Regions from separate parts of the Arthrobacter sp. WCS2018Hpa-7 genome, predicted to be linked through region 1. Evidence: riboswitches for the same ligand, from Rfam matches in the RefSeq annotation. Region 1 holds a riboswitch; each other region holds the start of a gene.
What was found. A riboswitch is a leader RNA that binds a small molecule or an ion and turns the genes downstream of it on or off. The one in region 1 is predicted to bind thiamine pyrophosphate.

Region 1 (5,052 bases):
TCACTGGTGACATCAACCAGGGCAAGTTCATAGTCAGCACCGGCTGCGTGGACCGCCTGGCCGGCAAGGTCACCCAACTGCTCCACTTCGAAATCGGTAATGCCCTCAATCCTGACGGCGGGGCCGGTGACATCCGCGCCCTTATCCAGGGCTGCTGCCCGCTTGAGCGCTTCATCGTGGGTGGCTACAAAAATTTCGGCAAAGCCCATGGAAAGTACTCTCATTCCTTCGTGCTGACGGGGTGGCGGCACAAAACCCGATTGGTTCCATGCCGTCAATGCCCAGCCTAATGCAGGAGCAGGCAGTGCAGCGGGTGTGTGCCGGCGCAGCAGGAGTGGCGGTGCTTAGCGGACAGCGACCCGCAGTTTGTTCCGCCACGGATCCTCGAAGTGAAGTTCGGCGCCGGTGTGGTGGTTCTGCACTCCTGCGATCCTCAGGCGATCCGCCAGCGCCGCGACGTGGTCCGTGCCGGGTACCTCAATGAGCACTTCCCCCAGGCCCAGCGTGTCCTTGCGGGGCCCGGCGCCACGGCTGTTCCACACGTTCATGGCCATGTGGTGGTGGTAGCCGCCGGCGGAAACGAACAACGCCTGGCCATGCCAGCCCGCGGTCCGCTCAAAGCCCAGGGTTTCCACGTAGAAGTGCTGGGCAGTTGCGACGTCGCCCACTTGCAGGTGAACGTGTCCGATTCCGGCCTCCGCCTCGCGCTGTCCGGTCACCGCCGCTTCACTCAGGTGCTGCTGGAGGAATCGCTGCGGAGGCAAGGCAACATTGTCCATCACCACATTCTTGCCGTCCCACTGCCAGAGTTCACGCGGCTTGTCGTAGTAGAGCTCAATCCCATTGCCTTCAGGATCGGTAAAGTAGAACGCTTCGCTGACCAGGTGGTCGGCACTGCCCGCAAACGCGCGGGGCTCGTACTCGGCAGCGGTGGCGATGGTGGCAGCCAGTGAAGGCTGATCGTGGAAGAGAATGGCCGTGTGGAACAGGCCGGCCTCCCCGCGGCCTGGAATCTGGAGCCCTGAGGCCGGAGCAAGGTGCACCACGGGCTTTCCGACGCGCCCCAAGTAAAGCCCACCATCCTGCTCGGCCACGACGTCAAGGCCAAGGGCCCGCTGATAGTAGTCGCTCATAACCGTCATGTCGCCGACCTTGAGCATGACAGTGCCCATGGTCAGTTCGGCAGGCAGAAGATCCTGGCTGAGTGGTGTGGTCATGTGAAGCTCCCGAGTTCGAGGTGCCGCTCATCAGCACCGTTCCTACTTCTCTAAATTACTTGAAGCTTCAATTTATTCCTAATGGACCAAGGAACCCCGAAGAACGATGTGCTTGAGGTTGGAAACAGTCTCCAGCCGGATCCTGGGATCCTCGGAACACAGCACGACGTCGGCACTCGCCCCTTCGCTGATGCCTTCGGCTCCCAGCCACTCCCGGGCACGCCACGCCGCGGCGTCCACGACCGCCGCCGGCGGCAGGCCGGCGTCGTGCAATTCCTTCATTTCCTCGGCGATCCTGCCGTGCTTGATCACGCTTCCGGCGTCTGTGCCCGTGTAGATGGCCACCCCGGCCTCAAAGGCCTCCAGCACACGCTCACGCCGCCGCTCCCAAAGCCGCACCATATGGTCCGCATAGACAGGAAACTTCGGAGCAGCCTGGGCAGCGATGTCCGGGAAGGTCGCGATATTGACCAAGGTAGGAACGATCGGCACGGACTGTTCCACCAAACGCGGAATGTGTCGTGGCAGCAGGCCGGTCGCGTGTTCAATGCAGTCGATGTCGGCATCCAGCATGTCGTCCACTGTGTCTTCGGCAAAGCAGTGGGCCGTCACCCTGGCACCTTCATCGTGGGCGGCAGAGATGGCGTCCTTGACGACTTTCGCGGGGAAGGAGGCAGCGAGGTCACCCACGCCACGGTCAATCCAGTCCCCCACCAACTTGACCCACCCGTCTCCATCCCGGGCTTCCTTCCGAACGGTCTCCACGAGTTGGTCCGGTTCGATTTCATGCCCCAAACCGCGGAGGTAGCGCCGGCTCCGGGCAATATGCCTTCCGGCCCGGATCAGCCGGGGCACGTCCGAACGTTGCTGGACCCAACGGGTGTCACTGGGTGATCCGGCGTCCCGGATCAGCAGAGTCCCGGCGTCGAGGTCAGCCTGGGCTTGGGCAAGGGTGGTCCGCTCGTCAACAGCGCCGCCCACTCCCAAACCGATGTGGCAGTGGGCATCAACGAAGCCCGGGAGGACCCAGCCATCTAGAACGCAGTCCGGTGCCTTCGTGGGGCGCACAAACGTCAAGGTGCCGTCCACGGACCACATCCCATGGCGCTGGTCGTTCCGTGACACGAGCACGGGTCCGGTGAATTCGATGATCTTGGCCATGGAAAAAGCCTAGTCCGCAAGTCCAAGGGAGTTCAGGTTGCTGCAACCCCGGACTCCATGTGACTGGGAGCCTCCGGGGAGCTGTGGTAGCTTCGTCTACGACCACACGGGGGCCCCTGCAGGGGCTGAGATCGGACTGATGCAGTCTGCGACCGTTGAACCTGTCCGGGTAATGCCGGCGAAGGAAGTGAGTGATCCTTTGAGCACCACCAAAACACAGCACAGCCCTGCCCAAAACCGGGCCGACTCCAGCGCAAAGACACCGGAATCCGTGACGCAATCGCTGAAATCCCATTCATTGGCCTACCTTGAGGACCCGGACCACGGGATCCGGGTGCCCGTCACGGAGATCGCTTTGGAGCCCTCCCCCAACGGCAAAGCAAACCCGGCGTTCCAGGTGTACCGCACGGCGGGTCCCGGCAGCGATCCCGTTGTAGGGCTTGAGCCTTTCCGCTCTTCATGGATCGAAGCCCGCTGTGACACCGTGGCTTACCGCGGACGGGAACGAAACCTGCTGGACGACGGCAAGTCTGCGGTTCGGCGCGGCGAAGCATCAGCAGAGTGGAAGGGCACTCAACCGGTGCCCCGCCGCGCCGTCGAAGGTAAAACCGTCACGCAGATGCACTACGCCAAGCAGGGCACGGTGACTCCGGAGATGCAGTTCGTCGCGTTGCGGGAGGGCTGCGACGTTGAGCTGGTCCGCAGCGAAGTCGCCGCAGGACGGGCGATCATTCCCAACAACATCAACCATCCCGAGTCAGAGCCGATGATCATCGGCAAGGCATTCCTGGTGAAGATCAACGCCAACATCGGCAACTCAGCCGTGACGAGCTCCATCGCGGAGGAGGTGGACAAACTGCAGTGGGCCACTCAGTGGGGTGCCGATACCGTCATGGATCTCTCCACTGGCGACGATATCCACACCACCCGGGAGTGGATCATCCGCAACTCCCCGGTCCCCATCGGGACGGTCCCCATCTACCAGGCGCTGGAGAAGGTCAACGGCGAGGCGAACAAGCTGACATGGGAGATATTCCGGGACACTGTGATCGAGCAATGTGAGCAGGGCGTGGACTACATGACCATCCACGCCGGCGTGCTTCTGCGATATGTGCCGCTGACCGCCAACCGGGTCACGGGAATTGTCTCCCGTGGCGGGTCGATCATGGCGGGTTGGTGCCTGGCGCACCATCAGGAAAACTTCCTCTACACGCATTTTGACGAGCTCTGCGAAATCTTCGCCCAGTACGACGTCGCCTTCTCGCTGGGCGACGGCCTGCGCCCGGGCGCAACCGCCGATGCCAACGACGCAGCCCAGTTCGCCGAGTTGGATACACTCGCCGACCTGACACAGCGGGCGTGGGAGTTCGATGTGCAGGTGATGGTGGAAGGACCTGGCCACGTGCCGTTCCACCTGGTGCGGGAAAATGTGGAACGCCAGCAGGAACTGTGCAAAGGAGCCCCCTTCTACACCTTGGGGCCCTTGGTCACCGATGTCGCTCCTGGCTATGACCACATCACCTCAGCCATCGGCGCCGCCGAGATCGCCAGGTACGGCACTGCCATGCTCTGCTACGTGACCCCCAAGGAACATTTGGGTCTTCCCAATAAGGACGACGTCAAGACCGGTGTCATCACGTACAAGATCGCAGCCCACGCCGCCGACCTCGCCAAGGGCCATCCAGGGGCCCATGAGCGTGACGATGCCCTGTCAAAGGCCAGGTTCGAATTCCGTTGGCGGGACCAGTTTGCCCTCTCGTTGGACCCTGTGACAGCGGAAGCCTTCCATGACGAAACGCTGCCGGCCGAACCGGCCAAGACCGCCCATTTCTGTTCCATGTGCGGCCCCAAGTTCTGTTCGATGCGCATCAGCCAGGACATCCGTGACGAATACGGATCAGAAGAGGCGCAGACGGCCATAGCGGAAATGTACAGTGGCATGCGCGGAAAGAGCCAGGAATTCCTGGCATCGGGCGGAAAGGTCTATTTGCCGGAACTTCAGGTACCCGGCAGCCCAGGCACGGTTGAGGCCGGCTCAGGAAGCCTGAACTGACATGGCCCGTCCGACGTCGCCAACAAACGAGCGGATGATGTGATCGCCGTCCACTGAATCCTGGGGCCGGTGTCCTCCCGCAGCAACACGGCGGAGGGCGCCGGTTTCCTGGAGATAGCCGGCGATTTCTTCGTACAGGGGTTCCCACCCACCGGTGAGAACCAACGTGGGGACGCCGGGTACGATGTGCAGCGGAGCTTCCCAAGGCGGGGCTTGAAGCCTGAGCCTGCGGGCGGAACGGCGCGCTTCGGGAGTATCCAATCCCCCCGTTTCGGCAGAAAACGCCCGGCGGTAGTACTCACGTTGATAGTCGGCGTCGTTGAGCTGGCTCCGTACATCGAACAGCGGTGCCATGAGGGCACGGTGGGAAGCTGTGGCTGGAAGCTCTGCCGTCAGGGACAAACAAGCAGGCTCAACCAAGCTCAGCGAATACACCAGGTCCGGACGTTCGATGGCAGCAAGCATGGCGGAGATGGCACCTTGCTCGTGCGCAACGACGTGGCCACCTCCCGAATCCGCCAGGGCATTGATCACAATGGCAACGTCCGCAGCAACGCTCGATTCCACGGGGTCTGCGGCGGCGTCAAAGCCGTGCCGGCGCAGGAACAGCGCATCATAAGC
Region 2 (5,052 bases), on a different contig from region 1:
AGGACGGAACATCAGCGATGGCGTAGAGGACTTTGTAGCCGTCCCCGGCACGATCAATGAACAGCGCCTGGTCCAGGTCAGTGGACGTAGCGGGGTCGATGGTCACAAAGGGGATCTCCCGCAAGTCCTGGTCCGGAAGCTTGAGGTTTTCCACGGCCCGCTGTGCCTCTTGGACTGCCTCGGCCGGGTACGCAGTGGGGAGTTCCAACTCCGACCTCAAGGCCGCAAGGGCTGCAGCGAGCTGGTCCGACGAATCGTCGACGTTGGGCGCTATCCGATGATGTGACACGAAAATCAGCGTAGCCCGAAACCTGCGGATAGTCTTGGCTGCCGCACGCAAAAGCCCGTTGCCACAACGGGCAACGGGCTTTCGGTACAGCTGGTCTGGCCAAATCGGCGGTCAGTTGGCCGGGGTCAAAGTGAAGGTGGCTGCCTTGTCCCCGAAGTCATTGTTGATGACCACTGTGGTGGGACCGTTCTTGATGTCGAAGGCAATGACGCCCTGCTGTACGTCACCGACGGCGACATCGCCGGAGCTCAGAGCGCCCAGGCCGCTGTCAAGGAAGATCCGGTCGCCCTCTTTGCCATCAGCATCAAAGGCGTCGAAGTTGCTGGGCGCGGCAAAGCTGGATCCGGCCGTGGTCTCCCAGGAAACCTCCAGCAGGAGGAAACCACCATTGAGCGGCTTCATGTAGGCCATTTCCGGGATTTCGGTGGTGTATCCGGAGTCAAGGACGGTGACTTTGGCAGTGTTGCCCTCCGACACCGTGACCTCGAAGGAATTGCCGTTGGCGGCAGGGCCCTGGGAAGGGGCGGGGGCCTCTTGTGAGGCCGACGGGACGGCGGGGACGGGGGTGGCCTGTCCTTGGACCGCAGCAGCCACCAGCGTCAGGGACAGCACCGTGGACACGATTCCAACCACCAGGCCGGCGAACCATACGACGATCGTGATGATCCAGGCCTTCTTCTTGTTTTCGGGATAACCCAGCAGCGGGCGGCCTTCCTTATCCCGCGCGTTGCCGGTCAGCGTGATGATGAGGTCCACGATGGACCAGATGCCGAGTCCGCCCGCAGTGAGCAGCTTGGCAATGCCGGTGCCGATCTTTCCCAGGTAAAAACGGTCGACACCGAGGCCACCCAGAAGCAATGACAGGATCCAGGTGACCATGAAGGACTTGGCCGGAGTGCCCATTCCGGGAGCGCCATAAGGGCTGGAACCCGGGCCCGGCTGGTAGGTCTGCTGCCCGCCTTGGTACTGGTTGCCGAAAGCACCGGGTGCAGGGGGTACTGGTGGAGCGCCGTTCCCGTTGTGGGGCGCGGGCGGGTAGCTCGGGTTACTCATGGAACATCCTTCAGGGGAGTGGGTGCGAGGAGGAGGACACGCGGCCTGCGGCAGGCCTGGCGGTCAACTCACTTCCAATCAGCCTAGTAGGACCAGCGCGGCAAACAGCAAATCTCCGCGGGCGGGATGTGGAAAGCCGGGGATAGTCTTGGATCATGGGCACTTCCCGGGACGTGGCACCTTCTGCCGGACAACTCGCCGCGGAACTGCTGGGTGCCATGGCCTACGGCGAGTTGTCGGCTTTCGGCCGGCTTTCGTTCGATTCCCGATACGCCCCCACGCTCCATGACCGGTCGGTGCTGGCAAAAATTGCCGTCGGCGCGTACGGAAACTTCGCGCTGCTCAGCGATCGGCTAGCGGAAATGGGCCTCGATCCCGAGGAAGCCATGCTGCCGTTCCAGCGTTCCTTCGATCACTTCCATGAACGCACCAAGCCCGGGGACTGGTTCGAATCCGTGATGAAGGCATACGTCATCGACACCGTCTCCTCGGACTTCTACCGGGCTGTCGCTGCCTTCCTGGATCCAACAACACAGCAGTTCGTGGACCGGGTTGCCTCTCCCGACCAAGCAACCGAGGTACTTCGAGTCCTGCTGCGGCGGGCCTTGGCCGATGACCCTCGACTCGCCTCGCGACTGGCGTTGTGGGGCCGCCGGCTGGTGGGGGAAGCGCTGACGCAGGCGCAGAGGGTGGGCATGGAGCATCCACAGTTGGGGCCAACACTGAAAAGCGGTGGAGATGCCCGCGCCGCAGTCAAGAGACTGACGGGCGAGCTCGCCGAGCGGCACTCACGCCGGATGACGGCCCTGGGCCTGACTGCATAGCGGCTTGGCCGGGCTTATGTCCGAAAGGCTTTAAGCGGCCAGGCTCAGACGGTGTCCAGCGCTTTCAGCAGCGACTTGGCCGCCGTCGTCGGATCCACAGCTTCAGTGATGGCGCGGACCACCACAATCCGGCTGGCTCCGGCAGCCAGTACCTGCTCCACATTGCTGAGATCGATCCCGCCAATGGCGAACCAGGGCAGGTTTACGGCACCGCCGGTGGTCTCATCTGCACGCTTGCTCGCTTCTGCGGCATATGTGACCAGGTCCAGGCCCACGGCTTCCCGGCCGGGTTTGGTGGGTGTTGCCCAGACGGGCCCTACACAGAAATAGTCCAGGCCTCCCTGTCCTGGTGATGCTGCGATGGCGGCATTTACCTGCTCGGGGGAGTGGGTGGAGAGGCCGATCGTTACGGGCTCCGGAAGCAACGTCCGAGCCACCGTCAACGGCAGGTCCTTTTGCCCGATGTGAAACACCGGAGCCCCGGAAACGCTGGCAACATCGGCGCGATCGTTGACAGCCCAGAGCCGTCCATGACGTTGCGCAACTCCTTGCAGGACCGCCAACAGCTCCAATTCCTCGGCTGCTTCCAGGGTCTTGTCGCGCAGCTGGATGATGTCCACCCCGCCCTCAAAGGCAGCGTCCACAAAGTCTTCAAAATCGCCCTGCCGTTTCCGGGCATCAGTGCACAGATACAGGCGGGCGGTGGCGAGGGCATCAGTCGGGGTCATGGAAACCAGAGTAGTTCCTCTAAACTGGGCACGTACTGCGGGAGCCGCGACGTTCGCTATATGACTGTCCGGCTGAGAGGGCTTCAGCGCCGACCGCTTGACCTGATCCGGCTAGTACCGGCGTAGGGAAGGAAACCGGAATGGCAGATCCCCGCCAAACCTCCATGCATGCCGATGTGGCTGTCATTGGTGGCGGCATCATCGGTCTGGGCATCGCCAGCGAAGCACGCCGACTTGGCCGCTCAGTGGTGGTGATCGATCCCGCACCGGCTGCCGGAGCCACATTCGCTGCCGCCGGAATGCTCGCCCCCGTGAGTGAATTGCATTACCAGGAGGAAGACCTCCTTGAGCTGATGCTGGAATCGTCACGGCTTTGGCCGTCCTTCGCCGCAAGCCTGACCCGCGGAGGAGAAGACACCGGATACCGCACGACGCCGACAATCGCCGTGGGTGCCGACGCCGCGGACCGCAGGGCGCTGGCAGACCTCCGTGCGGTGCAGCTCGCGTCAGGCCTCGGGGTTGAGCCGCTGTCGTTGCGCGACGCCCGGGACCGCGAACCCCTCCTCAGCCCACAAATTTCCAGTGCCTTCGATATTCCCGCCGATCACCAGGTTGATCCCCGGAAGCTCGCGGCATGCCTGCTGTCAGGATTGGCACGCCACACGGCCAGCGACTCCAGCTGGGTTTCGGGGGCTGGGGACGGGTTTGCCGTGGCCTCGACGGCGCTCCGCTTGCTGTGGGACCGAGGGCGGGTCTCCGGCGTGGAACTCACGTCCGGTGCCGCTGTCCACTCCACAGAAACGGTGGTCGCCAACGGACTGGGGGCGGCAGGCCTTGAGGGGCTGCCGGACGGGCTCAGCCTTCCCGTGCGGCCCGTGTATGGCGACATCCTCAGGCTTCGGGTGCCTGAACACCTCCGGCCCCTGCTCACTTCCACCGTCCGAGGGATGGTCCGCGGAGTGCCCGTCTACATCGTACCCAGGGACGACGGCACGGTAGTCATCGGGGCCACCCAACGCGAGGACGGACTGTCCTCATCCCACAACGCGGTCTCAGCCGGGGGCGTCTACCAGTTGCTGCGGGACGCCCAAGCATTAGTCCCCGCGGTGGCGGAACTTGAACTGCTCGAAGCGACGGCCCGGGCCCGCCCCGGCACCCCGGACAACGCCCCGCTGCTTGGACGGGTCGCCGGTTCCAGCGGGGATGTTGATGGCCTGGTGATCGCCACAGGATTCTTCCGGCATGGCGTCCTCCTGACGCCCGCGGCCGCGCGGATCGTGGGCGGGCTGATCAACGGCTCGTCAGACCCCCGGTGGGCCCCATTCCGCCCGGACCGCTTCACGGCCACTCCATCGACAGCGCGGGCGCTCACGCCGGCACACGCTCCCAGCAAGGAAACAGCATGAACATCAAACTCAACGGATCCGATCACGCAGTGCCGGAGGACGCTTCAGTCAGCACCTTGGTCACAGCCGTCACCGGCCGCGTCCTGGACCACCGCGGACAGGCAGCCGACGGCGGCAAGCTTGGTGTCGCCGTCGCCCGTAATTCCGAAGTGGTGCCGCGCAGCCAATGGTCCGCAACGGCGCTCGCCGACGGAGACGAACTCGAACTTGTTACCGCAGTCCAAGGAGGCTGACATCATGACGACAGCAAACACAGAGGTCCATACTGACGCACTGGAGATCGACGGCGTCCACTTCGGCTCCCGCTTGATCATGGGGACGGGAGGTGCGCCGAGCCTGGACGGCCTGGGCGCAGCGCTCCTGGCATCCGGAACTGAGCTCACCACAGTAGCCATGCGGCGCTACTCACCCGCTGAAACAGGATCACTCTTCCAGCTCCTGGTGGACCACGGCATCCGCGTGTTGCCCAACACCGCCGGTTGCTTCACCGCCAAGGATGCCGTGATGACCGCAGAACTGGCACGCGAGGCACTGGAAACGGACTGGGTGAAGTTGGAAGTCATCGCCGACGAACACACCCTCCTTCCAGACGCTGTGGAACTCGTCGAAGCAACGGAACAGCTGGTGAACCGTGGATTCAAGGTCTTTGCCTACACCAATGATGATCCCGTCCTGGCTTTGCGCCTCGAAAACCTGGGTGCCACCGCTGTGATGCCCCTCGGCTCGCCGATCGGAACCGGCCTGGGCATCCT
Region 3 (5,052 bases), on a different contig from region 1:
GAAGGAAATGATCCTCGTGGTCACAGCGGTGATCCTCAGCCTGGCTGCCGCGGGCGCGATTGTCCGCATCGCCATCGGCCCTTCCCTGCTGGACCGCGTGCTGGCATCAGACGTCTTGCTGGCCATCCTGGGTGCTGCACTGGCGATCGACATGGCGATGAACAGGCACCTCAACAACCTGATGCTGCTGGTAGCCCTCGCGGTGATCGGATTCATCGGATCGGTGACCGTTGCACGGTTCGTTGCTGAACGGAGGGAACAGAACAATGAGTCCTGATGCCAACGGCGTGGATGTCGTGATCGACGCTGTCACTGCAGTGTTCCTGGTGGTGGGTGCTTTGATGTCCCTCGGCGCTGCGATCGGTTTGCTGCGATTCCCGGACCTCATGAGCCGCATGCACGCAGCCACCAAGCCCCAAGTGCTGGGACTGTTCCTCATGCTTGCTGCGATTGGCCTTCAAATGCGGACGTGGTGGGTATGGCCTGTTCTGCTGGTGGCATGGATTTTCCAGTTGCTGACAGCACCTGTGTCCGCCCACATGGTGGGTCGCTCCGCCTACCGCACCAAGCACGGCCACCGCGAGATGCTCACCAAGGACGAACTCGAAGCCGTTGTTCAACGGGCGGCTGCCGGGCAAGAACCCCGGAACGACCACTAAAAGTCCCAGTCACAGCAAACGCGGGGCCGCCGTGCGTCCACTGGTGTTCATTCCATCAGGTGGAGGCAAAGCGACCCCGCGTTGTTGTCTGTGGTTGAGGCTAGAGGATGTCGTGCGTCTTGGCGAAACGTGCAATGGCACGCTGGGTGCCACGGCTGGCCAACACCTGAATCAGGGTGCTGACGAAGGCTGAGATCAGCGCAAAAGTCAGCGCTGAACGCAAGCTCGTTTCCATGTCGTCGTTGCCCAGGGGTGGTTTGTTGCCAGTGGCCTTTTCCCACCCTTTGTTGACGAGTTTGGTGCCAACGAAGCCCGCTCCGAGGCTCACTCCGGTACCCAGCAGCTTGAAGAAGAGGTTCATGCCTCCAGCCTAGCCGTCCATGGGCCAACTCAAGTGTCAGCGTCGGCTTTCCCGCTCCTTCAGGAACGCTGCCAGGGACCCCACCGGGGCCAACACTGGAACGACCGTGTGTTCCGCCGACCAGACAGCGTCCACCGTCTCAAAATCGGCGATTTCCTTGAGCAGGTAATAGGTGGGCGGCATCAGCTTCAGCGTCCCGGCCGCCTCCGCTTCCAGAATTCCGTCCACCGGCATCCACAACGATTGCCAGGCCTCCGTGGTTTGATGCCGGGGCTCGGCTCCAGGGACGGGTTTTGCAAGGTAGAAGTAGGTGTCAAAGCGCTTCGGCATGTCCGTGGGCGTGATCCAGTTGGCCCACGGTCGGACGTCCGCGGCGCTGATGCTGAGCCCCGACTCCTCCTGGACTTCGCGGATTGCGGCGGTGAGGACCGTGCCTGCGTTGGTCACGGCCTGCGCTGAGTTGGTGCCGGCACCTGAGTCGGAGTCGGTGCCGGTGCCGATGGAACTCGAACTCCAGGCGGCAGCGTGGCGTTGAAGCAGCTCCGCTGGGTAGTCCCAGCCTGACTCGTCCGCAGCATCCACCCTGCCGCCTGGGAAGACCACCATTCCGGCGGCGAAGTCCATGGTGCTGACCCGGTGCTGGACGAACGCCTCGAGCCCGCCCGGGGAATCACGGAGCAGGATGACACTGGCAGCGAGCCGTGGCTCGGATATGGTGCCCTCGCCGACAGCGTGATCCTGACTGGGTGGATTGTTCATGAAAAGTGCCCCTTTGCCGCGGTCGAGTCTGCTGGATCATTCTCTCAGGTCTCGTTGTGGGGCCTGGTGTGCATGCCAAGACCGGCGCGAAGGGTGTAGAGCGGGCCTCGCAACGTCCGATTGTGACCACCTGCCGGCAACGGACCAGCGCCCGCAACACGCGCAGGTGTAAACTGAACCAGCCCATCAGGGCAGATTTGATAACGACAGGGGAGCGCCGCCGTCGGACCTTGCAGAGATGCAGGAGACGCGAGGGCGCTGAGAGTGCGGACAGCCGCAGACCCTCGAACCTGATCCGGTTAGTACCGGCGCAAGGGAGTCGAGCTTCTCAGAGTGTCCGGATCCGGGCGGCGCAGGCCGGTTGGAAATCCGGGGAGCACTTTCCCCTCCTGTAACCTCAGGAGGCAGAAAAATGACCACGGTAAACGTGAAGAAGGCCAGTTACACCTGGCGTGTTGTAGACATCGTTGTGGCGGCTCTTATCGCCATCGCAGGCGGCGTGATCTTCTGGGCCTGGTCCCAGGGTGCCGCGCTGGTTTCCATCCCCATGAACGCGACGTATCCGCCGCTCACCGGCCTGATCGCCGGTGGCTGGATGATCCCCGCAGTCCTGGGCATGCTCATTATCCGCAAGCCGGGCGCAGCGTTGTTCTGCGAAGCTGTCGCGGCCACCGGTGAGCTCATCATGGGTTCCCAGTACGGCACCACCGTCCTGATCTCCGGCGTCCTGCAGGGTTTGGGCGCGGAGCTCATCTTCGCCGCTTTCCGGTACAAGAAGTTCAACCTGCCCACGGCCCTCCTCGCGGGTGCCGGTGCGGGCCTCTTCTGCGGCCTGAACGACTCCTTCCTCCCGTGGGGCTGGAACATCGCCTACGAGGCCGTGGACAAGCTGGCGTACATCACCTTCACCACGATTTCGGGTGCGATCATCGCTGGCGCACTGTCCTGGATTGCCACCCGTGGCTTGGCGAAAACCGGCGTGCTGAGCTCCTTCGCATCGCGCAAGGCCGCGTCGGAGCCCGTCTTCAGCTGATGCCCGCCACGCAGAGCGGCAGCAACAACAGCAGCCCGGTACGGCCTGCCGCCATCTCCGCCGAGGGCTGGGCTTGGCGGCATGCCGGCCGGTCCACTCCGGCCATTCATGGGTTGGACCTCCGGATTGAACCTGGCGAGCGGGTTCTCCTTCTGGGACCTTCCGGTGCCGGCAAATCAACGCTGCTGCACGCCCTTGCCGGCGTGTTGGGCGATGAGGAAGACGACTCGGACGAGTCAGGTTCGCTGCTAATCGACGGCGTGGCGCCCCGGGAGCAGCGGGGCCGCGCCGGGCTGATGCAGCAGGACCCGGAAACGCAGGTGGTCTTGTCGCGGGTTGGCGACGACGTGGCCTTTGGTGCCGAGAACCTTGCTGTGCCGCGGGACGAGATCTGGTCCCGCGTCCATGAAGCGCTCGACGACGTCGGGTTGCGTACCGCTGCCGGTGGCGGTTTGGCGTTGGACCACCCGACGGCGGCACTCTCCGGAGGGCAGAAGCAGCGCCTTGCACTGGCGGGCATCCTGGCGATGCGGCCGGGCCTGATCCTGTTGGATGAACCGACCGCCAACCTGGATCCGGCAGGCGTTTTGGAGGTGCGTGACGCGGTGAAGCGCTGCCTCGACAAGACCGGCGCAACGCTGGTGGTGGTGGAGCACCGCGTGTCCGTCTGGAAAGACCTGGTGGACCGGATCGTGGTCCTGCAGCCGGGTTCCCTGGCGGCGGGAACGGGAACGGGCACGGCAAAGGCCGGGGTCCTCTTGGACGGCCCGCCTGACAAGGTCCTGTCCGAAGCCCGCACCATGTTGATGGCCGCCGGCGTTTGGGTGCCTGGGTACGTTCCGGCCACCCGCGAACGGCGCAGCCAACCCCACACCTCCCAACTGCTCCTTGCAGCCCAGGACCTCGCAGTTTCCCGGGAGAAGCCGCGGCGCAAGGGCTTCAAGACCTTCCCGCCGGTCCCAGTGCAAACGGGAATCACCGCGCAGGTCCGGGCCGGCCAAGCATTGACCATCACTGGAGCCAACGGCGCCGGAAAGTCCACGTTTGCGCTCACGTTGGCCGGCCTTCTTGCGCCGGTGGACGGCACGGTGAGTGCCGCCGTCGAGCTTTCCGAAGGGGCCGGCATTGACCCGTTCAAGTGGAAAGCAGACCAGCTGATTTCACGGATCGGTACGGTGTTCCAGGAACCGGAGCACCAGTTCGTCACGGGCAAGGTCCTGGACGAGCTCATGTTTGGGCCCAGGCATGTGGGCCGCGGCGAAGAACGCGTCGACGAACTGTTGGAGCGGCTGCGGCTTACGCATTTGGTGGATGCCAACCCCTACACCCTTTCCGGCGGCGAGAAGCGGCGGCTTTCGGTGGCCACCGTGCTGGCCGCGCACCCCAAAGTCCTGGTGCTCGACGAGCCCACGTTCGGTCAGGACGCCAATACGTGGGCCGAGCTGGCGTCGTTCCTTTCAGAGTTGTTGGACGCCGGAACGGCTGTGGTCTCCGTGACCCATGACCAGGAATTCAGCGCAGTGCTCGGCGGAACGGAGCTTCGGCTCGGTCCGGTCCAGCATGGTGAAGCCACGCATCAGGAAGCGGGTGCAGCATGAGGGATGCGTTGAATCTCCGCGGGAATCATGCCCTGCTGACCCGAGCCAACCCCTTGGCAAAGTTCGTGTCCGTTTTCCTGATTTCCCTGGTGCTGGCCCTGTCCATCGACTGGGTATCGGCGTCCGCGGCGCTGGTTGCGGAGCTGGCGTTGTTTCCGCTCGCCGGGCTTACGCTCAGGCTTCTGTGGCAGCGCGCTTGGCCGCTGATCATCGCGGCCGCGATCGGTGGCTGGAGCACTGCGATCGTGGCGGCGGACAGCGGCGCTGTACTGCTCGACGTCGGACTCTGGTCCATCAGCGAAGGTTCCCTTGAGCTGGGGCTGGGTTTCATGTTGCGCGGTTTGGCGATCGCGTTGCCGGCGATCCTGCTGATGACCTGCACGGACCCGACTGACCTGGCCGATGCGCTGGCGCAGAAGGCCAAGCTGCCGCACCGCTTCGTCCTCGGCTCCCTGGCGGCCATGAGGCTGGTGGGCCTCATGGCCGAGGAATGGCAGACCATCGGCATGGCCCGCCGGGCCCGCGGCGTCGGTTCCCAAGGCAGCCCGCTGCAACGGCTGAAGGCCACTCTCGGCCAGAGCTTCGGGCTGTTGGTCCAGGCTGTTCGCAGGGCATCCCGGCTGGCAGTGACCATGGAAGCGC
Region 4 (5,052 bases), on a different contig from region 1:
GGAAACTTTTTCTTGGCGGCCGCCTGCGCGGACAATCGCGTACACCACTTGGGTACTCACTTCTCTCGACGTTTATAACTAAATTTGCGTGCGGAACCTGGAACCGAAATCAGGCTTGGTTCGCGCTGTGCCTCAACGCCGTGGACTTCTGATCGAAGTCCGCGAGTCATCCCTTGAACAATTCCAAGGGGCATAACCCAAGTGTTGGCGTAAGCACCGAAGATCAAGATTACGCTAGTTTGACCTTCAGCTGCAAATGAGGCCGGGTCCGGAGGCTACCACGTGACTTGCGTCACCAGTTGTAACGGACTCTCCCTGCACCGTGCCCATACAGCCTACAGGGTTTGGGGCGATTAACGTGATTTGACCCGCGACGCGCTGTGGCGATCCGGCAACCCGGACTAAAAAGCCCGGACAGAGCCCGTCAGGCGAAAAGCCGCGGAGCGTCAAAGAACGCAGTTTCATAGCGGCAGGACTGGGCAAAAGCCTCCACCATGGCTGCCCGCTCCCCCTCGGAAGCTGCCGCTGCAGCAGCGTCCGTGAAATTGATCGCATTCCTGGTGGCTGCAGCAAACTCTTCATCGGCGTAGGTCCTGAGCCAGTCCGCATAGGGATGCGCTGCCGGGGATCCAGCGTCCACGAAGGATGCATGGAGCTGCTGGCCCACCTCCGCGTAGAGCCAGTAGCACGGCAGGATGGCCGCCAGCACCACTGAGTAGCTGCCGGTGGCCGTTGATGCCAGCAAGTGGTCCACATAGGACTTGGTGACGGGCCCGGTTACCGAGGATGCCTCCCGGGTGCTGAGCCAATTCCTGTGCAGTTCCGATTCGACTTCCAGGCACTGTTGGGACGCTCTGGCCCAGAACAGCTGCTCCTCCTCAGTGGGTGCAAGGGCGCCCGCTCGCGCCAGGACCCTGGAGTAGCCGTTGAGGTAGATGGCGTCCTGGGCAAGGTAGTAATTGAACGCTGCTTCCGGGAGGTCGCCCGATTGCAGGCCGTCAATAAAGCTGAGCCTGTAGATTGCCTCGAGCTCCGGAGTGGCTTCCTTCCACAGGGCCGCCGCAAATTCCCCCGGCCTCAGGCTCTTATGGTGGTGGAAATGGTGGACCGGCCCACTTCCCTGGCCTACATCGAGGCTGTCCGAATGAAGCAGCGCCTTCAGCAACCACGGCTTGACCTCGCGCAAGGAAGTTTCCCAATCGCCCGTGCGGGCCTGGACAGTGGCCAGAGCCGACGACAACGAACAGCCCGTGCCGTGGCTGTTCTTCGTTTCCACGCGGGGTCCTGCTACCTCAATGACGTCCTGGCGCAGGAGTCCGCTGGTGTTGACCAACGCGTCCGGGCATTCCGTCCCTGCCAAATGTCCGCCCTTCACCAGGACCGTGTTGCCGCACTCAGCTGCCAGCCGCTTGCCTTGGTTCAACGCCGACTCCCAATCAGCAGCTTCAGGCTCCCCCAACAGCATGGCGAGCTCCGGGAGGTTCGGGGTAATAAGGTCCGCCAAGGGCAGGAGCGCGCCCAGGGCCTGCTCGGCAGAGCCTCGCAGGAGGCGGTCACCGCTGGTGGCCACCATCACCGGGTCAAGGACCACGACGGCGGGACGCACCGCCTCGAGCCAGGCGCGGACCTCATCGATGACCGCTGCGTCACCCAGCATGCCGATCTTGACGGCATCGATGGCGATGTCCGAGCTGATCGCTTCCAATTGCTGCCGCAGGAACTCCACCGGAGGAACGTGGACGGCGCTGACACCCAGCGTATTTTGGGCCGTCAACGCGGTGATCGCCGCCATGCCGTACCCGCCCAGCGCGGCAATGCTCTTAAGGTCTGCCTGGATACCGGCACCGCCGGAGGGGTCCGAGCCCGCGATGCTCAGTACGCGGGGCGTTTCACGGCCGGAAAATACCAATGGGTACACGGGAGAATACGACGATGACGTCATGGGGACATCCCTTCGCCGGTGCTAACCGGACAGGTTCAACGGGTCTGGATCTCAGCCTGGCCCTATGCCCGGCACCCCGTGTCAGTCCACCAGCGTAGCCGGGAAGCAGCACGGCTCGGGAACTGCGCCACGCAGAAGACCGGATGTGACCCTTGATCGCGGACAGCAAAGGGCCCTGCAGTACCCGCCGGTGACGGTTACTGCAGGGCCTTTGCGGATCAGATGCTAGAGCTCCGAAGCAGGTACGCCAACCCCAAGGATGATGGGTTCCTCGGATACCACCTTCTTGGCAGGCTCAGCCGGTGCTTTGGCCTCGTGAGCTGTTCCACGCGCTGCCGTAGCTGTTACCTCGTGGTGCTCAACGCTGGTCTCGTTGGCTGCGCCCTGGGCGCGGCTCGCACTGCGGTTGCGGCGCCCACTGCGTGACTTCGACGCCGACGCAGCTTCAGGGCCCTCATCTACAGGCCGCGCCACGGCGGCTTCCGGTGCAGCGGCTGCCTTGGAAGGAACCACGGTTTCGGGCCGTGCCTCGGGTGCCGCACCAAGGTGGGAGAACGCTTCGGCCAGGAGATCCAGGCTCATGGCCGGCTTGGCGGCCGGAGGTTCCTCATGGTGTTCCCCGAATGGCAGGGCAACCTCTTCGCCGCCGAATCGCAGAACCGGAGTGGAACGTGCGTCCCGAACCGATGCGTCCCGGTCTGGTTCAGGGGCAGCCTGTTCTCCGGCCCCGGCCTGTGCTGCAGCCCCAGCAGCTGCCTGCTGCTGGCCGGCGGCCCGTGCCTGCTCTTCCGCACGGTGAACTTCGTCATCGTGCAAGTGGGCAGCGTGGGCCGCAGCAGCAATCGTTGCCAGTGCAGCCCGAGTTGCCTCTGCCTTGGCCTGCTTGGCAGGATCCTGCGGCTCGGTGGCAGCAGGTGGTGCAGCAGGAGCGGAAGCAGTGGTGTGGACCGGCGCGGGAGCCTCGGCGACAGCCTGTCCCCCACCCTTCCCACGACGGCGCTTGCGTTCCGTTCGGGCAGCAGGTTGCTGCGTCTCAGTGTGCGGGCGGTGGTGCTCGGCAGCCACAACGTTGGCACGGCGGTGCTCCACGGGCTCGTCGTGGGTGACCACGCCGCGGCCGGCACAGTGCTCGCACTGCTCACCGAAGACCTCCAGGAGGCCGGTACCCATGCGTTTACGGGTCATCTGGACAAGGCCCAGTGACGTCACTTCGGCCACTTGGTGCTTGGTGCGGTCGCGGCCAAGGCACTCAACCATGCGGCGGAGGACGAGGTCGCGGTTGGACTCAAGGACCATGTCGATGAAGTCGATGACAATGATGCCGCCGATGTCACGCAGGCGAAGCTGGCGAACAACTTCCTCAGCAGCTTCGAGGTTGTTCTTAGTGACGGTTTCCTCAAGGTTTCCACCGCTGCCGGTGAACTTACCTGTGTTGACGTCCACCACGGTCATGGCTTCGGTGCGGTCGATGACCAACGAGCCACCGGACGGCAGGAAGACCTTGCGTTCCAGTGCCTTGTGGATCTGCTCGTCAATGCGCCAGGCACCGAAGATGTCCTGGTCCTTGGTCCACTTCTCAAGGCGGCCCACAAGGTCGGGGGCAACGTAGGTCACGTAGGCCTCGATGGTGTCCCAGGCGTCGTCGCCGGAAACGATCAGTTTGGAGAAGTCCTCGTTGAAGACGTCACGGACCACCTTGATGGTCAGGTCCGGCTCGCCGTAGAGCAGTTCCGGAGCCAGGACCTTGGTGGAGGAGGCCTGACCTTCGATGCCTTCCCACTGGGCGCGCAGGCGGTTGATGTCGTGCGTCAGTTCTTCTTCCGACGCACCTTCAGCAGCCGTGCGGACAATGACGCCTGCGTTTTCCGGCAAACGGTCCTTCAGGATGCGCTTGAGGCGGTTGCGCTCAACGTCGGGCAGCTTGCGGGAAATGCCGGTCATGGAACCACCGGGCACGTATACCAAGTAGCGGCCGGGCAGGGAGATCTGGCTGGTGAGGCGGGCACCCTTGTGGCCTACAGGGTCCTTGGTGACCTGCACCAGGACGGAATCGCCGGACTTCAGCGCGTTCTCGATCCGGCGCGGCTGGCCCTCGAGGTTGACCGCGTCCCAGTTGACTTCTCCGGCGTACAACACGGCGTTGCGTCCGCGTCCGATGTCCACGAAGGCAGCTTCCATTGACGGCAGGACGTTCTGGACCTTGCCCAGGTAGACGTTGCCGATCAGGGAGTCCTGCTGGGTCTTGGAGACAAAGTGCTCAGCCAGCACGCCGTCTTCCAGGACGCCGATCTGAATTCTGTCGTCACGCTGGCGGACAATCATCTGGCGGTCCACTGATTCGCGGCGGGCCAGGAATTCGGCCTCGGTGATGACCTGGCGGCGGCGACCGGTTTCGCGGGATTCGCGGCGGCGCTGCTTTTTGGCTTCAAGCCTGGTGGAGCCCTTGACGCTGGTAACGCGATTGGAGGGGGCCGTTTCCGTGATCGGGCGGGGAGCACGGACGCGGGTGACTGTGTTGGGCGGGTCGTCGTCCGAGCCGCCGGTCAGTTCAAGGTCCTGGTCGCCACGGCGGCGGCGACGGCGGCGGCGCGAGGTCACCCCTTCGTCGGAGGCTTCGGCAGCGGGAGTTTCCTCGTCCTCGGACTCGGTGCCCTCTCCGGCTTCATTCTCTTCGCGTTCGGTTCCGCGACGGCCGCGGCGGCCACGGCTCCGACGGCGGCGACGACTGCCGGCATCTTCCAGTTCATCCTCGGCACCGGCCTCGGCCTCTTCCTCGGGCTCCTCTTCCTTCTCCTCCACCGCGGCGACGCGGGGAACAGTGGTGAGGTCCGGAGCCTGGAAAATCATGGACGTGATGGAAACGGGCTCCATGAAGAGCGAACCGGAGCCTGCAGCGGCTTCCTCTTCTTCCGGGGTGGCCTCAACAGGAGCCGCATCAACGGTAGCTGCTTCAGCAGCAGGCGGCCCTTGCTGGGAGGCGGCGTCCGGCGTCGTGGTTTCCACGGTGGCTTCAACTGTGCCTTCCGCAGCAACGGTTGCTGCATCGGCGGCAGGTGCCTCCGCTTCAACCTTGGGCTTGGCAGTACGACGACGGCGGACCGGCTTTTCGG

Region 2: linked by a shared signal. The riboswitch ahead of thiO (glycine oxidase ThiO) and the one ahead of thiC (phosphomethylpyrimidine synthase ThiC) in region 1 are both predicted to bind thiamine pyrophosphate.
Region 3: linked by a shared signal. The riboswitch ahead of RQH14_RS14675 (ECF transporter S component) and the one ahead of thiC (phosphomethylpyrimidine synthase ThiC) in region 1 are both predicted to bind thiamine pyrophosphate.
Region 4: linked by a shared signal. The riboswitch ahead of thiD (bifunctional hydroxymethylpyrimidine kinase/phosphomethylpyrimidine kinase) and the one ahead of thiC (phosphomethylpyrimidine synthase ThiC) in region 1 are both predicted to bind thiamine pyrophosphate.

The regions. Positions count from the first base shown of each region.
Region 1 covers NZ_JAVTJB010000009.1:16,637-21,688, forward strand. Annotated here, with positions in the region: gene RQH14_RS11650 (hypothetical protein) at 1-224, opposite strand, end outside; gene RQH14_RS11655 (VOC family protein) at 345-1,217, opposite strand; gene RQH14_RS11660 (amidohydrolase family protein) at 1,296-2,378, opposite strand; TPP riboswitch at 2,475-2,582, shown strand; gene thiC (phosphomethylpyrimidine synthase ThiC) at 2,578-4,431, shown strand; gene RQH14_RS11670 (alpha/beta hydrolase) at 4,414-5,052, opposite strand, start outside.
Region 2 covers NZ_JAVTJB010000005.1:201,091-206,142, reverse strand. Annotated here, with positions in the region: gene RQH14_RS08180 (RNB domain-containing ribonuclease) at 1-289, opposite strand, end outside; gene RQH14_RS08175 (TM2 domain-containing protein) at 401-1,342, opposite strand; gene RQH14_RS08170 (ferritin-like fold-containing protein) at 1,498-2,166, shown strand; gene thiE (thiamine phosphate synthase) at 2,211-2,894, opposite strand; TPP riboswitch at 2,922-3,040, shown strand; gene thiO (glycine oxidase ThiO) at 3,035-4,300, shown strand; gene thiS (sulfur carrier protein ThiS) at 4,297-4,533, shown strand; gene RQH14_RS08150 (thiazole synthase) at 4,538-5,052, shown strand, end outside.
Region 3 covers NZ_JAVTJB010000013.1:47,142-52,193, reverse strand. Annotated here, with positions in the region: gene RQH14_RS14695 (monovalent cation/H+ antiporter complex subunit F) at 1-277, shown strand, start outside; gene RQH14_RS14700 (Na+/H+ antiporter subunit E) at 1-2, shown strand, start outside; gene mnhG (monovalent cation/H(+) antiporter subunit G) at 267-659, shown strand; gene RQH14_RS14685 (DUF4235 domain-containing protein) at 760-1,020, opposite strand; gene RQH14_RS14680 (NUDIX hydrolase) at 1,057-1,779, opposite strand; TPP riboswitch at 1,978-2,114, shown strand; gene RQH14_RS14675 (ECF transporter S component) at 2,192-2,812, shown strand; gene RQH14_RS14670 (ABC transporter ATP-binding protein) at 2,812-4,410, shown strand; gene RQH14_RS14665 (energy-coupling factor transporter transmembrane component T) at 4,407-5,052, shown strand, end outside.
Region 4 covers NZ_JAVTJB010000006.1:186,241-191,292, forward strand. Annotated here, with positions in the region: gene rplU (50S ribosomal protein L21) at 1-48, opposite strand, end outside; gene thiD (bifunctional hydroxymethylpyrimidine kinase/phosphomethylpyrimidine kinase) at 425-1,942, opposite strand; TPP riboswitch at 1,933-2,031, opposite strand; gene RQH14_RS09480 (Rne/Rng family ribonuclease) at 2,168-5,052, opposite strand, start outside.